2 regions of the Micromonospora sp. NPDC005257 genome follow, and region 2 is predicted to be linked to the other one. Evidence: predicted binding sites of a transcription regulator. Region 2 holds the regulator's gene; the other holds the start of a gene.
The links. The regulator HrcA, encoded in region 2, represses chaperone genes, less so after heat shock. The targets are predictions, from matches to a motif close to GGTTNGCACNCTCNNNNNGAGNGTGCNAACC.
Positions count from the first base shown of each region.

Region 1: the regulator HrcA is predicted to act here: its motif matches at 3,151-3,181, upstream of groES (co-chaperone GroES).

Region 1 is NZ_JBIAKL010000002.1:94,143-100,262, reverse strand. It holds gene ACFYO8_RS03925 (hypothetical protein) at 1-395, shown strand, start outside; gene ACFYO8_RS03920 (hypothetical protein) at 392-778, shown strand; gene ACFYO8_RS03915 (hypothetical protein) at 831-1,088, shown strand; gene ybaK (Cys-tRNA(Pro) deacylase) at 1,221-1,700, opposite strand; gene ACFYO8_RS03905 (methyltransferase domain-containing protein) at 1,836-3,059, opposite strand; gene groES (co-chaperone GroES) at 3,314-3,628, shown strand; gene groL (chaperonin GroEL) at 3,699-5,342, shown strand; gene ACFYO8_RS03890 (sulfite oxidase) at 5,464-6,120, shown strand, end outside.
Region 2 is NZ_JBIAKL010000017.1:57,726-63,845, reverse strand. It holds gene ACFYO8_RS27740 (serine hydrolase domain-containing protein) at 1-45, opposite strand, end outside; gene ACFYO8_RS27735 (histidine triad nucleotide-binding protein) at 42-386, opposite strand; gene ACFYO8_RS27730 (SDR family oxidoreductase) at 467-1,228, shown strand; gene ACFYO8_RS27725 (16S rRNA (uracil(1498)-N(3))-methyltransferase) at 1,397-2,131, opposite strand; gene dnaJ (molecular chaperone DnaJ) at 2,133-3,278, opposite strand; gene hrcA (heat-inducible transcriptional repressor HrcA) at 3,351-4,373, opposite strand; gene ACFYO8_RS27710 (DUF4870 domain-containing protein) at 4,606-5,199, shown strand; gene hemW (radical SAM family heme chaperone HemW) at 5,239-6,120, opposite strand, start outside.

The DNA of each region.
Region 1 (6,120 bases), on a different contig from region 2:
TCGCGGTGCTGTTCGGCGTCCTGGATCTGCTCGACCGGACGCCGCACATCTGGCGACAGGTGCCGCAGCGACTGGTCCGGACCCTGCCGGCCGGCACGCTCGGGGTGGTCTGGGGGATCGACCTGGGTCTGTTCTTCACCACGCAGAAGACCACGTCGCTGATCTGGTTGGCCACGGCGGGCGTCGTGCTTGTCGCACCCGGATCCGCGCCGTTGGTGCTGGTTGTCACGGCCCTCACCGTGACCCTCCTGGTCACTCTCTGGAGCCTGACCAGGAAGGCCGCCGAGATCGAGGAAAGGAGTGACCGGCTATGGGTGAGTCGGGTTCGACGGGTCTCCGGAGCGGCGATGCTGCTGCTGGCGGCAGCCCTCGCCGTGACCGTCGTTTCCCCGTGACCCCCACTCTGGAACCCGACACGACCCAGGGGCAGGTGGTGATCACCAGGTTCCACTGTGGTGATCTGGTGCGCGTGCTGGTCGTCCTGCTGCTGCATCTGCGGGTGAAGCGGGACGTCCGTCGCCATGCCGAGGGCTTCCTCGGCATCAGGCTGCTCGTGCGGTGGCGGGAGCGGACGGTGTGGAGCATCTCGCTCTGGCGGGATCTCGACAGCGTCTACTCGATGGGCGGGGTGTCCAGGCACGTCGCCGCGTCGAGGGTGCCCGCGAAGCTCGGCGTCACCACCAGTTGCGACATCTTCTGCCACGTCGGTGAGTGGACCCGGGTCATGTTCGGCGGCGGCAGGTGTCCGCCCCGGCCCGGCGGACGCTCCGGAGATTGATGTCCGAACACATGTGAACAAACAGGTTCTGCTAATCGGGAGGAGTCCCAGAATGCCTTTGCCAACCGACCGCGGCGTCGTGGTCATCGACGTCGAGGACGACGGTACGAGCACCGTGCGCATCTGTGCGGAGGTCGTGAACGGCGCACCCGTCGACGTCTTCGCGGAACACCACGGCGCCGTACACGTCCGTGTGCACAACGACGTCCCGATGTTCACCCAGGGGCGGCGTAGCGTCTCCAAGCGGATCGCCGAGGTCTACGACGACAACGGCACGATCAACGTCGGCCGGGTCCGCGGCGCGGCCTGATCCGTTAGTCGGCGCGGGGGACGGGCCGGTCGTGCCGGCGGCCGGTCCTCCGCGCGTTTCCCGTTTTCGTCGCCAGACGGGCGGACAGCGGGGCGGCCCGCGCACCCGACAGCGGGGCGGCCTGCGCGTCCGTCACCGGGTGGACAGCGGAGCGACCTGCGCGTCCGTCAACGTCAAGAGGTCGGTCGGGGCCAGCTCGACCTGGAGCCCGCGCCGGCCCGCCGAGACGTAGACGGTGGGGTGGGCGAGCGCCGACGAGTCCAGCATCGTGGGCAGCCGCCGGCGCTGGCCGAGCGGGCTGATCCCGCCGCGCAGGTAGCCGGTGGCCCGCTCGGCCACCGCCCGGTCGGCCATTGCCGCCCGCTTACCGCCGACGGCCGCGGCGAGGGCCTTGAGGTCCAGTTCGCCGGTGACCGGCACGACCGCCACGGTCAGCGCGCCGTCGACCTCGGCGACCAGCGACTTGAACACCCGCTCCGGCGGCACTCCCAGCGCCGCCGCGACCAGCGCGCCGTAGTTCGGCGCGTCCGGGGAGACGTCGTACGGATGGGTGCTGTGCGCGATCCTCCGCTTCACCAGCAGCGCCGTCGCCGGAGTGCCCTGTCCCGCCATGACCGTCACGCTAACCGGGCGCGGCGCGGGTGGGCGAGTTGAAAACACCCGCGCCCCGGGGCGCGGGACGACCGGCGCGTCGGGTGCGGGCAGGGCCGCACCACCTCGTCGGACGGCAGCCCGGCCGGTCGGCGCCTACCCGCCGGGCCGGCAGACCAGCACCGTCGGCGCGCCGGCCACGCGGGTCAGCACCAGGCCGGCCGCCTCGTCGCCGGCCAGCCGCAGGTCACGGCGCAGCTTCTCCGGCTCCAGCGCCGACCCGCGCTTGCGGATCTCCACCCGGCCGACCCGCCGCTCCCGCAGCAGGGCGCGCAGCCGCTTCAGCGAGAACGGCAGCACGTCGGTGATCTCCAGGCAGCGGGCGAACGGGGTGGGGCGGGCCTCGTCGGCGTACAGGTAGGCGATCGACGGGTCGGCGAGCGTGGCGTCGAGGTCGCCGGCCAGCTCGGCGACCAGGTGCGCGCGCACCACCGCCGGATCCGGGTCGTAGAGGAAGCGGCGGACCGGTCCCACCGGCGCCTCCTGAGCGCCCGTGCCGGTGAGGTGATAGGAGGGGACCCTTTTACTACCGGAGGCGTTAATAAGGGGCCCTTCCTTCTCGCGCAGCACAGTGGCGCGGCGCGGGACCTCGGCCAGTTCGCCGCACCAGAGCGCGGCCTCGACCAGGTCGCCGTCCACGCTCACCCACTCCGCCTCGGCGCCGGCCGGGATCAGCGCGTGGTCCAGCCCGGGCGCCACCTTCACCACGGTGCGCGGCACGCGTGCGGCCAGGGCGGTGACGAAGTCCCACGGCGGCGAGTAGGCGTTCGGGTCGAAGACGCGCCGCCCGGTGCCGGCCCGCCGCCGCGCCGGATCGCAGAACACCGCGTCCACCCCGGTCACGTCGAACGCCGTGGCGTCGCCGCACTCCACCGTCACCAGATCCGCGAGCCCGGCCGCCTCGGCGTTCACGGCGGCCATCGCGGCGGTCACCGGGTCGGCCTCCACCGCGTACACCCGGATGCCGGCGCGGCCGGCGGCGAGCGCGTCGGCCCCCAGACCGCATCCCAGGTCCGCGAGCGTGGTCACGCCCGCGGCGCGCAGCCGTGCGGCCCGCCGGTCGGCGACGGCGCGACGGGTGGCCTGCTCCAGCCCCGCCCGGGTGAGGAACATCCCGGCCGCCGCGGCGCCGAACTTGCCTGCTGCCCGGCGGCGCAGCTCCGCCTGGGTGAGCGCGGCGGCGGCGAGGTCCCCGGGCATCCCGGCCGAGCGCAGCGCGGCCGCCGCCGCCAGCGGGTCGCCGCCGGCCACCCGCCCGGCCGCGGCGAGCGCCGCCGACCCCTCGGGGGTACGCAGCGCGGCGAGCTGGTCGAGGTCCACGCGCCCATTCTCCCGGCCCGGTTCGCGGGCGACACGGAGGGCGACGTGCTGGCACTCTCCTTGACGGAGTGCTAGCCGAGGAATAACCTGCGATTAGCACTCTCACCCTGAGGGTGCCAACGCCCGAGCCTCGTGCCCGGGGGTTGAGCGCCAGGCGGACCGGCACCCGCGACGACGGCCCCGCCCGGTGGCATGTAGCAGATTGACGCTGGTCGGCGTGCCGACCGGCAACGACACCAAGTACCCGGGAGGGTATGCCCGTGACTACTGCGACCAAGGTTGCGATCAAGCCGCTCGAGGACCGCATCGTGGTCCAGGCGAACGAGGCCGAGACCACCACCGCCTCGGGCATCGTGATCCCCGACACCGCGAAGGAGAAGCCGCAGGAGGGCACCGTCCTCGCTGTCGGCCCGGGCCGGATCGACGACAAGGGCAACCGCGTGCCGATCGACGTGAAGGTCGGCGACACCGTCCTCTACTCGAAGTACGGCGGCACCGAGGTCAAGTACGCCGGCGAGGAGTACCTGGTGCTCTCCGCCCGCGACGTCCTCGCGGTCATCGAGAAGTAAGCAACCGATCAGTGTCGTTGCCCCGGTCCGGCTCGCCGGGCCGGGGCAACGTCGCTTCGAAGGGATACTGATGGCGAAGATCCTCAGCTTCTCGGACGACGCCCGGCACCTGCTCGAGCACGGTGTCAACGCCCTCGCAGACGTGGTCAAGGTCACCCTCGGCCCGCGCGGGCGCAACGTCGTCCTGGACAAGAAGTTCGGTGCGCCCACGATCACCAACGACGGCGTGACCATCGCCAAGGAGATCGAGCTCACCAACCCGTACGAGAACCTCGGCGCGCAGCTGGTCAAGGAGGTGGCGACCAAGACCAACGACGTCGCCGGCGACGGGACCACCACCGCGACCGTGCTGGCCCAGGCCATGGTCCGCGAGGGCCTGCGCAACGTGACCGCCGGCACCAACCCGACCGGCCTGAAGCGGGGCATCGACGCGGCGGCCGCCAAGGTCTCCGAGGCGCTGCTCGGCAAGGCCGTCGAGGTCTCCGGCAAGGAGTCGATCGCGCACGTCGCCACCGTCTCCGCGCAGGACGCCGCCATCGGTGAGCTGATCGCCGAGGCGATGGAGAAGGTCGGCCGCGACGGCGTCATCACCGTCGAGGAGGGCTCCGCGCTCACCACCGAGCTGGAGGTGACCGAGGGTCTCCAGTTCGACAAGGGCTTCATCTCGCCGAACTTCGTCACCGACCTGGAGGCGCAGGAGGCGGTCCTGGAGGACCCGTACATTCTGATCACCACGCAGAAGATCTCGGCGATCGAGGAGCTGCTGCCGCTGCTGGAGAAGGTCCTCCAGAACAACAAGCCGCTGCTCATCGTCGCCGAGGACGTCGAGGGCCAGGCCCTGTCGACGCTCGTGGTCAACGCGCTGCGCAAGACCGTCAAGGTCTGCGCGGTCAAGGCCCCCGGCTTCGGCGACCGCCGCAAGGCGATGCTCCAGGACATGGCGATCCTGACCGGCGCCGAGCTGGTCGCCCCGGAGCTGGGCTACAAGCTCGACCAGGTCGGCCTGGAGGTGCTCGGCAGCGCCCGGCGCGTCGTGGTCGACAAGGAGAACACCACTGTGGTCGACGGTGGCGGGCAGGCCGCCGAGGTCGCCGACCGGGTCGCCCAGATCCGCAAGGAGATCGAGGCCTCCGACTCCGAGTGGGACCGGGAGAAGCTGGCCGAGCGGCTGGCGAAGCTCTCCGGCGGCATCGCCGTGATCAAGGTCGGCGCGGCCACCGAGGTCGAGATGAAGGAGCGCAAGCACCGCATCGAGGACGCGATCGCCGCGACCAAGGCCGCGGTCGAGGAGGGCACGGTTCCGGGTGGCGGCGCCGCCCTGGCCCAGATCCTGCCGGTGCTCGACGACGACCTGGGCTTCACCGGCGAGGAGAAGGTCGGCGTCTCGATCGTGCGCAAGGCGCTCGTCGAGCCGCTGCGCTGGATCGCGCAGAACGCCGGCCACGACGGCTATGTCGTGGTGCAGAAGGTCATCGCCCAGGAGTGGGGCCACGGCCTCGACGCCGCCACCGGTGAGTACGTCGACCTGGCCAAGGCCGGCATCATCGACCCGGTGAAGGTGACCCGCAACGCGGTCAGCAACGCCGCCTCGATCGCCGGCCTGCTGCTCACCACCGAGAGCCTGGTCGTGGAGAAGCCGGCCGAGCCGGAGCCGGCCGCCGGTGGGCACGGCCACTCGCACGGTCACGGCCACCAGCACGGCCCGGGCTTCTGACCCGAGTACGGCCCGACGTCAGGGCACACCGCCGACCCGGTGGTGTGCCCTGACGCGTATCTCCTTACGGAACGCTGACGGAGTTGGCAGCCGTACCGGCGGGTCGATCAGACTGGATGCCGTGAGCACTTTCTCCCGCCGCCGGGCGGCGCTGGCCGGTGTCGTCGCCGCGGTGGTGGCCCTCGGCGCCGCCGAACCCGTGGCGGTCCTGACCGGCCCTCGGTCCGCTCCGCTCGTCGCCGTCGGCGGACTCGTCGTCGACCTGGTGCCCGAGCCGCTCAAGCAGTTCGCCATCGACGTCTTCGGCACGTACGACAAGATCGCCCTGCTGGTCGGGACGGCGCTGCTGCTCGTCGCGTTCGGGGCGCTGCTCGGCCTGGCGGCGGCCCGGCGGCTGGTGCTCGGCCTGGCCGGCGTCGCCGCGTTCGCCGTGCTCGGCGTCGCCGCCGCCCTGACCCGGGCCGGCGCGAACGTGTTCGACGCGCTGCCCTCGCTGCTCGGCGGCGGACTCGGCGCGCTGACGCTGTGGGCGTTCGTGGCCGGCCCGCTGGGTGCCGGCCGGGCACGCCGGAAGCCGGCCGGGCGCGACGCGGCCGACGCCGCGGACCGGCCCGTGCCGCCTCCGGCGGTCGCCGCGCTCGCCCGCGAGGGGGAGACCCCCGGCGGCTGGGAGCCGGTCCGGCACGACGACGACGCGGAGTCGCGGCGGCGGTTCCTGCGCGGTGCGGGGCTGCTCACCGGCGCGGCGGCGGTGGCCGGGCTGGGCGGGCACTGGCTG
Region 2 (6,120 bases):
GGCCTGGCGCACCATCCGGCCGAGCCGGTCGGACACGTCGGTCATCGGCAGAGCATCGGGCCGAGCGGCGCGCCGCCGAGCAGGTGGGCGTGCACGTGGAAGACCTCCTGGCCGCCGTACGGGCCGGTGTTGAACATCAGCCGGAACCCGTCCACGGTCAGGCCCTCCTCCTCGGCCACCACGGCGGCGGTCTGGAGCACCTCGCCGGCCAGCTCGGGTGCGCCCTGGGCCAACGTGGCCACGTCCGCGTAGTGCTCCTTCGGGATCACCAGCACGTGCGTGGGCGCCTTCGGGTCGATGTCGCGGAAGGCCAGCGTGGTGGCGGTCTCGCGGACGATGGTGGCCGGGATCTCGCCGGCGACGATCCGGCAGAAGAGGCAGTCCATCGCAGCAGTGTAAGGAGAGGGTGCCGAGCGCGGCGGGGGCACCGCCGGACGGACCGGCCCGGTGCGGCAGGATGGCCGCCATGACGGGACGGGCGGCGCTGGTGACGGGCGCCTCACGGGGCATCGGGCGGGCCGTGGCGCGGGCGTTCGCCGCGAGCGGGGACCGGGTGGCGATCCACCACCGGGACTCGGCCGAGCTGGCCGAGCGGCTGCGCGCCGAACTGCCCGGCGACGGGCACGTCGTGGTCCGCGCCGACCTGGCCGACCCCGACGCGGTACGCGCCATGGTGGACGAGGCGGCACAGCGGCTCGGTGGTCTCGACGTGCTGGTGAACAACGCCGGCGTGTTCGGGCCGGCCGATCCCCCGCACCCGGTCTTCGAGAGCAGCTACGAGCAGTGGCGGGCGCGGTGGCGGGAGGTGCTCGACACCAACCTGGTCGGCGCCGCGAACGCCGCCTGGTGCGCCGCGCAGCACATGCGCGAACGCGGGGGCCGGATCGTCAACGTCTCGTCCCGGGGCGCGTTCCGGGGCGAGCCGGCCAACCCGGCGTACGGGGCCAGCAAGGCCGGGATGAACGCGATGGCCCAGTCACTGGCGGTGGCGCTGGCGCCGTACGGCATCGGGGTGGCCTGCGTGGCGCCCGGCTTCGTCGAGACCGACATGACGAACGAGCACCTGAAGGCCGAGCGGGGCGAGGCGGTGCGCGCCCAGTCGCCGTTCCACCGGGTCGCCCGGCCCGAGGAGATCGCCGCGGCGGTGCACTGGCTGGCCAGCCCCGAGGCCGAGTGGGCCGCCGGCACCATCATCGACCTGAACGGCGCCTCCTACCTCCGCTCCTGACCCGCCCCCGGCCCTCGCCGCCGTCAACCCGCGCCCCGGCTCCGCGATCTTGCAGTTTTGGCCCTACCAAAACGCCCTAACGGGACATAGCAGGGGCCGCAACTGCAAGATCGGCGCGCGGGGCAGGGCGCGCGCGGGCGCGGCGGGCAAGACAGCCGGGCGGGCGGGTTACCAGTGGGTCAGGCGGGTGGCCAGGACCGTGAGGGCGGCCACGCCGGCCGTGGACGTGCGCAGGACCGTCGGGCCCAGGCGGACCGGGCGGGCGCCCGCGTCGGCGAAGGTGGCCAGCTCGTGATCGGCGATGCCGCCCTCCGGGCCTACCACGAGCACGATCTCGCCGGCCGCCGGCAGGTCGACTGTGGTCAGCCGGTCCTGGGCGCCCTCGTGCAGCACGAACGCGCCGGCCGCACCGGCGATCCGGCGGGCCACCGAGGCGGTGGACTCGTCAGGTGCGCCCGCCACCACCGGCAGCCACGGGCGGCGGGCCTGCTTGGCCGCCTCCCGGGCGGTGGCCACCCACTTCTGCCGGGCCCGTTCGCCCCGCTCGCCGCGCCACTGCGCGACCGAGCGGGAGGCCGCCCAGGGCACGATCTCGTCGACCCCGACCTCGGTCATCGCCTGCACGGCGAGTTCACCCCGGTCGCCCTTGGCGATGCCCTGCACCACGACCAGGCGGGGCACCGTCGCGTCCGCGTACCCCCGGCTGGTGACCCGCAGGTCGAGCGTGCCGCGGCCGACGGCGGTGATCACCGCGGCGGCGGTGCCGCCCCGGCCGTCGGCGAGCAGCAGTTCCTCGCCGACGCGCAGCCGCTGCACGGTGGCCGCGTGGTGGCCCTCCGGGCCGTCCAGCGTCAGCGTGTCACCGGTGGGCAGCGCCTCGACCAGGAACAGCGGCGCGGACACCTCAGGCGTGCCCGTTGAAGGCGTCGCGCATCCGGGAGAAGAAGCCGCCCTGCTTGGTCAGCTCGGCGACCTCCTCGCCGCGCGTCTTGGCGAAGTCGCGCAGCATCCGCTCCTGGTCGGCGTCCAGCTTGGTCGGGGTACGCACGTCCAGGTGCACGTAGAGGTCACCCCGGCCGGTGCCGCGCAGGTGCGGTACGCCCCGGGCGCGCAGCCGCAGCGTGCTGCCGGGCTGGGTGCCCGGCTTGACGTCGACCGTCTCCTCGCTGTCCAGCGTCTTGATGGTCAGCCGGGTGCCGAGCGCGGCGGCGGTCATCGGGACGGTGACCCGGCAGTGCAGGTCGTCGCCCTTGCGGGAGTAGACGTCGTGCGGCCGCTCGTGGATCTCGACGTAGAGGTCACCGGCAGTGCCGCCACCCGGGCCGACCTCGCCCTGCTGGGCCAGGCGGATCCGCATGCCGTCCTCGACCCCGGCCGGGATCTTGACGGTCAGCGAGCGGCGGGTACGCACCCGGCCGTCACCGGCGCAGGTCGGGCAGGGGTGCGGGATGGTGGTCCCGTAGCCCTGGCAGACGGTGCACGGCCGGGCGGAGACCACCTGGCCGAGGAAGGTCCGCTGCACCGACTGCACCTCGCCGCGGCCACCGCACGCCTCGCAGGTGGCCAGGTGGGTGCCGGCGGCGGTGCCGGCGCCGGAGCAGGTGGTGCAGAGCACAGCGGTGTCGACGGTGATCGGCGCCTCGACGCCGAACGCGGTCTCGTTGAGGTCCAGTTCCAGGCGCAGGATCGCGTCCGCGCCGGGGCGGGTACGCGGCCGGGGCCCCCGGCTGCCGCCCGCGGCGCCGCCGAAGAACGCGTCCATGATGTCCTGGAAGCCGACGAACGGACCGGCTCCGCCGGGCCCGCCCGGGCCGCCCATGCCACCGCCGCCCGGGGCGAGCGGGTCGCCGCCCAGGTCGACGATCTGCCGCTTCCGGTCGTCCGAGAGGACCTCGTACGCGGCGTTGATGTCCTTGAACTTCTCCTGGGCCTCCGGGTCCGGGTTGACGTCCGGGTGGAACTGCCGCGCCAGCTTGCGGTAGGCACGCTTGATCTCGTCGTCGGAGGCGTCCCGGCTCACGCCGAGAATGCCGTAGTAGTCCCTGGCCACTGCGTTAGGTGTCCTCATGTTCGTCTCGCGTCGCTCCGGTCGTCGGCCGGAACCGGCCGTCGGCCCTGACTGTCAGTTCTGGGCCAGCAGTTCGCCCACGTAGCGTGCCACGGCCCGGACCATGGCGATATTGCCGGGGTAGTCCATCCGGGTCGGCCCGAGCACGCCGAGCCCACCGACGATCGTGCTGCCCGGTCCGTAGCCGGTGCTGACCACCGAGGCGGCCCGCAGGTTGTCGAATTCGTTCTCGTCGCCGATGAGCACCCGGGTGGTGCTCGGCTCCGTCTCGCCGATCAGCTTGAGCAGCACTACCTCTTCTTCGAGCGCCTCCAGGATGGGCCGCAGCGAGCCCTGGAAGTCGAGCAGGCCACCCCGGGTGAGGTTGGCCTGCCCGGCCAGCGCGAGGCGTTCCTCGTGCCGTTCCACGAGGGTTTCCAACAGCACTGTGGAGAGCGTGGTCATGGCCGGGCGCAGATGCGGCGCGGACTCCTCGACGAGCGCCTGCACCAGCGGCGGCGTCTCGGCAAGCTGGCTGCCCACCAGCTTCTCGTTCACCAGCTTGCGCAGGTCGGTCACGTCGTCGGCGGGCACGGGGGCGGGCAGCTCGACCAGCCGCTGCTCGACCCGGCCGGTGTCGGCGATCATGACGACCATCAGCCGGGTGGTGGAGATCGGCACCAGCTCCAGGTGGCGCACCTTGGAGCGGGCCAGGCTCGGATACTGCACCACGGCGACCTGCCGGGTGAGCTGCGCGAGCAGCCGGACCGTGCGGTGCACCACGTCGTCCAGGTCGACGGCGCCGACGAGGAAGCGCTCGATCGCCCGGCGCTCGGCCGGGCTCAGCGGCTTCACCCGGGAGAGCCGGTCGACGAAGAGACGGTAGCCGCGGTCGGTGGGCACCCGGCCGGCACTGGTGTGCGGCTGCCGGATGTAGCCCTCCTCCTCCAGCACCGCCATGTCGTTACGCACGGTGGCCGGCGAGACGCCGAGCTGGTGCCGCTCGACCAGGGCCTTGCTGCCCACCGGCTCCTGCGTGGCGACGTAGTCCTCGACGATCGCGCGCAGCACGGCGAGTTTGCGGTCGTCGAGACCCATGTCCCACCTCCTGACGCACCTCGGTCGGGCCGGCACGCGGCATCCGCCGGGCGGCTGGCACTCGACTGTAGCGAGTGCCAGTCTACGTCGGCACCCCCGCAGACGCGACGATCGTCTGACGGACCTGCGGTGCGGCCCGCCACCCGGCTCCGCCCGATCGGCCCGAACGGCCGGTCATCGTCGGTCTGTGTCGCTCTGGTGCGAGTTGACCCGTGCACCTACCGTGGCGACCATGACTGAACCTCCTCGCCCTCCGGGGGCAGGGGACTACGGACCCCAACCCGACCCGTCGGCGCCGTACGGCTCGTCGCCGGGCAGCGAACCGCCCACCGCCCCACTGTCCGGGGCTCCGGGTGCCGGCGGCTATCCCCCGCCCGGCGACTATCCGCCTCCGGGCGGCTACCCCCCGCCGGGCGGCGCGCCCGGCTACGACACCGGCTACCCGGCCGGTGCCGGGTACGGCCCCGCCGCGTACGCCAACAGCGACGAGAAGACGTGGGCCCTGGTGGCGCACTTCGGCGGCGCGGCCGGCGTCATCGTCGGCGGCGGCCTGCTCGGCTGGGTCGCCCCGCTGATCGCGATGATGGTCCGCGGCCAGCAGTCGCCGACCGTCCGCGCCCACGCGGTCTCGGCGCTGAACTTCCAGATCACCTGGACCATCGCCAGCGTGCTCGCCTGGGTGATCACGGTCGTCACCTGCGGGATCCTGTTCTTCGTCCCGATGCTGGTCTGGCTGGTGCCGCTGATCTTCGGGATCATCGGTGGGGTCAAGGCCAACGAGGGCGTGCTCTACCGCTACCCGATGACCTTCAACTTCATCAAGTGACACCGCCGGCCGGCCGAGGGGGCGGCCGGCCGGTGCCGGTCACGGCAGCAGGTCACGTACCACCGCGTCGGCCAGCAGCCGTCCGCGCAGCGTCAGCACCACCAGCCCTCGCGCGTACGCCCCGGCGTCGAGCAGCCCGGCGTCCCGGGCCCGCTCGGCGCCCGCCCGGCCGGGCTCGTCCAGCACGTCCAGCGGCAGGCCGGAGGCGAGCCGCACCCGCAGCATCACGTCCTCCATGTGCTGTTCGTCCGGGGTGAGCAGTTCCCGGGCCAGCGCGGGTGAGGCGCCCTCGGCCAGCCGCGCCGCGTACGCGCTCGGGTGCTTGACGTTCCACCAGCGCACGCCGCCGACGTGGCTGTGCGCCCCCGGGCCCAGGCCCCACCAGTCGGCGCCGGTCCAGTAGAGCAGGTTGTGCCGGCACGCCGCCGTCGCCGAGCGGGCCCAGTTCGACACCTCGTACCAGGAGAACCCGGCCGCGCCGAGCGCGTCCTCCGCGGCCAGGTAGCGGTCCGCCGCCACGTCGTCGGAGGGATACGGCAGCTCGCCCCGGCGCATCCGCGCGGCCAACCGGGTGCCGTCCTCCACGATCAGGGCGTACGCGCTGACGTGGTCCACCCCGGCGTCGACCACCTGGGCCAGCGAGGCGGCGAAGTCCTCCGCCGTCTCCCCCGGCGTGCCGTAGATCAGGTCCAGGTTCACGTGCTCGAACCCGGCGTCGCGGGCCTCCAGGGCGGCGGCGGTGGCCCGGCCCGCGCTGTGCCGCCGGTCGAGCACCGCGAGCACGCCCGGCGCGGCGGACTGCATGCCCAGCGAGATCCGGGTGTAGCCGGCGGCCCGCAGCGTCTTGAGCGACTCCGGGCTCACCGACTCGGGGTTGGCCTCGGTGGTCACCTCGGCGTCGGCGGCCAGCCCCCAGACGCG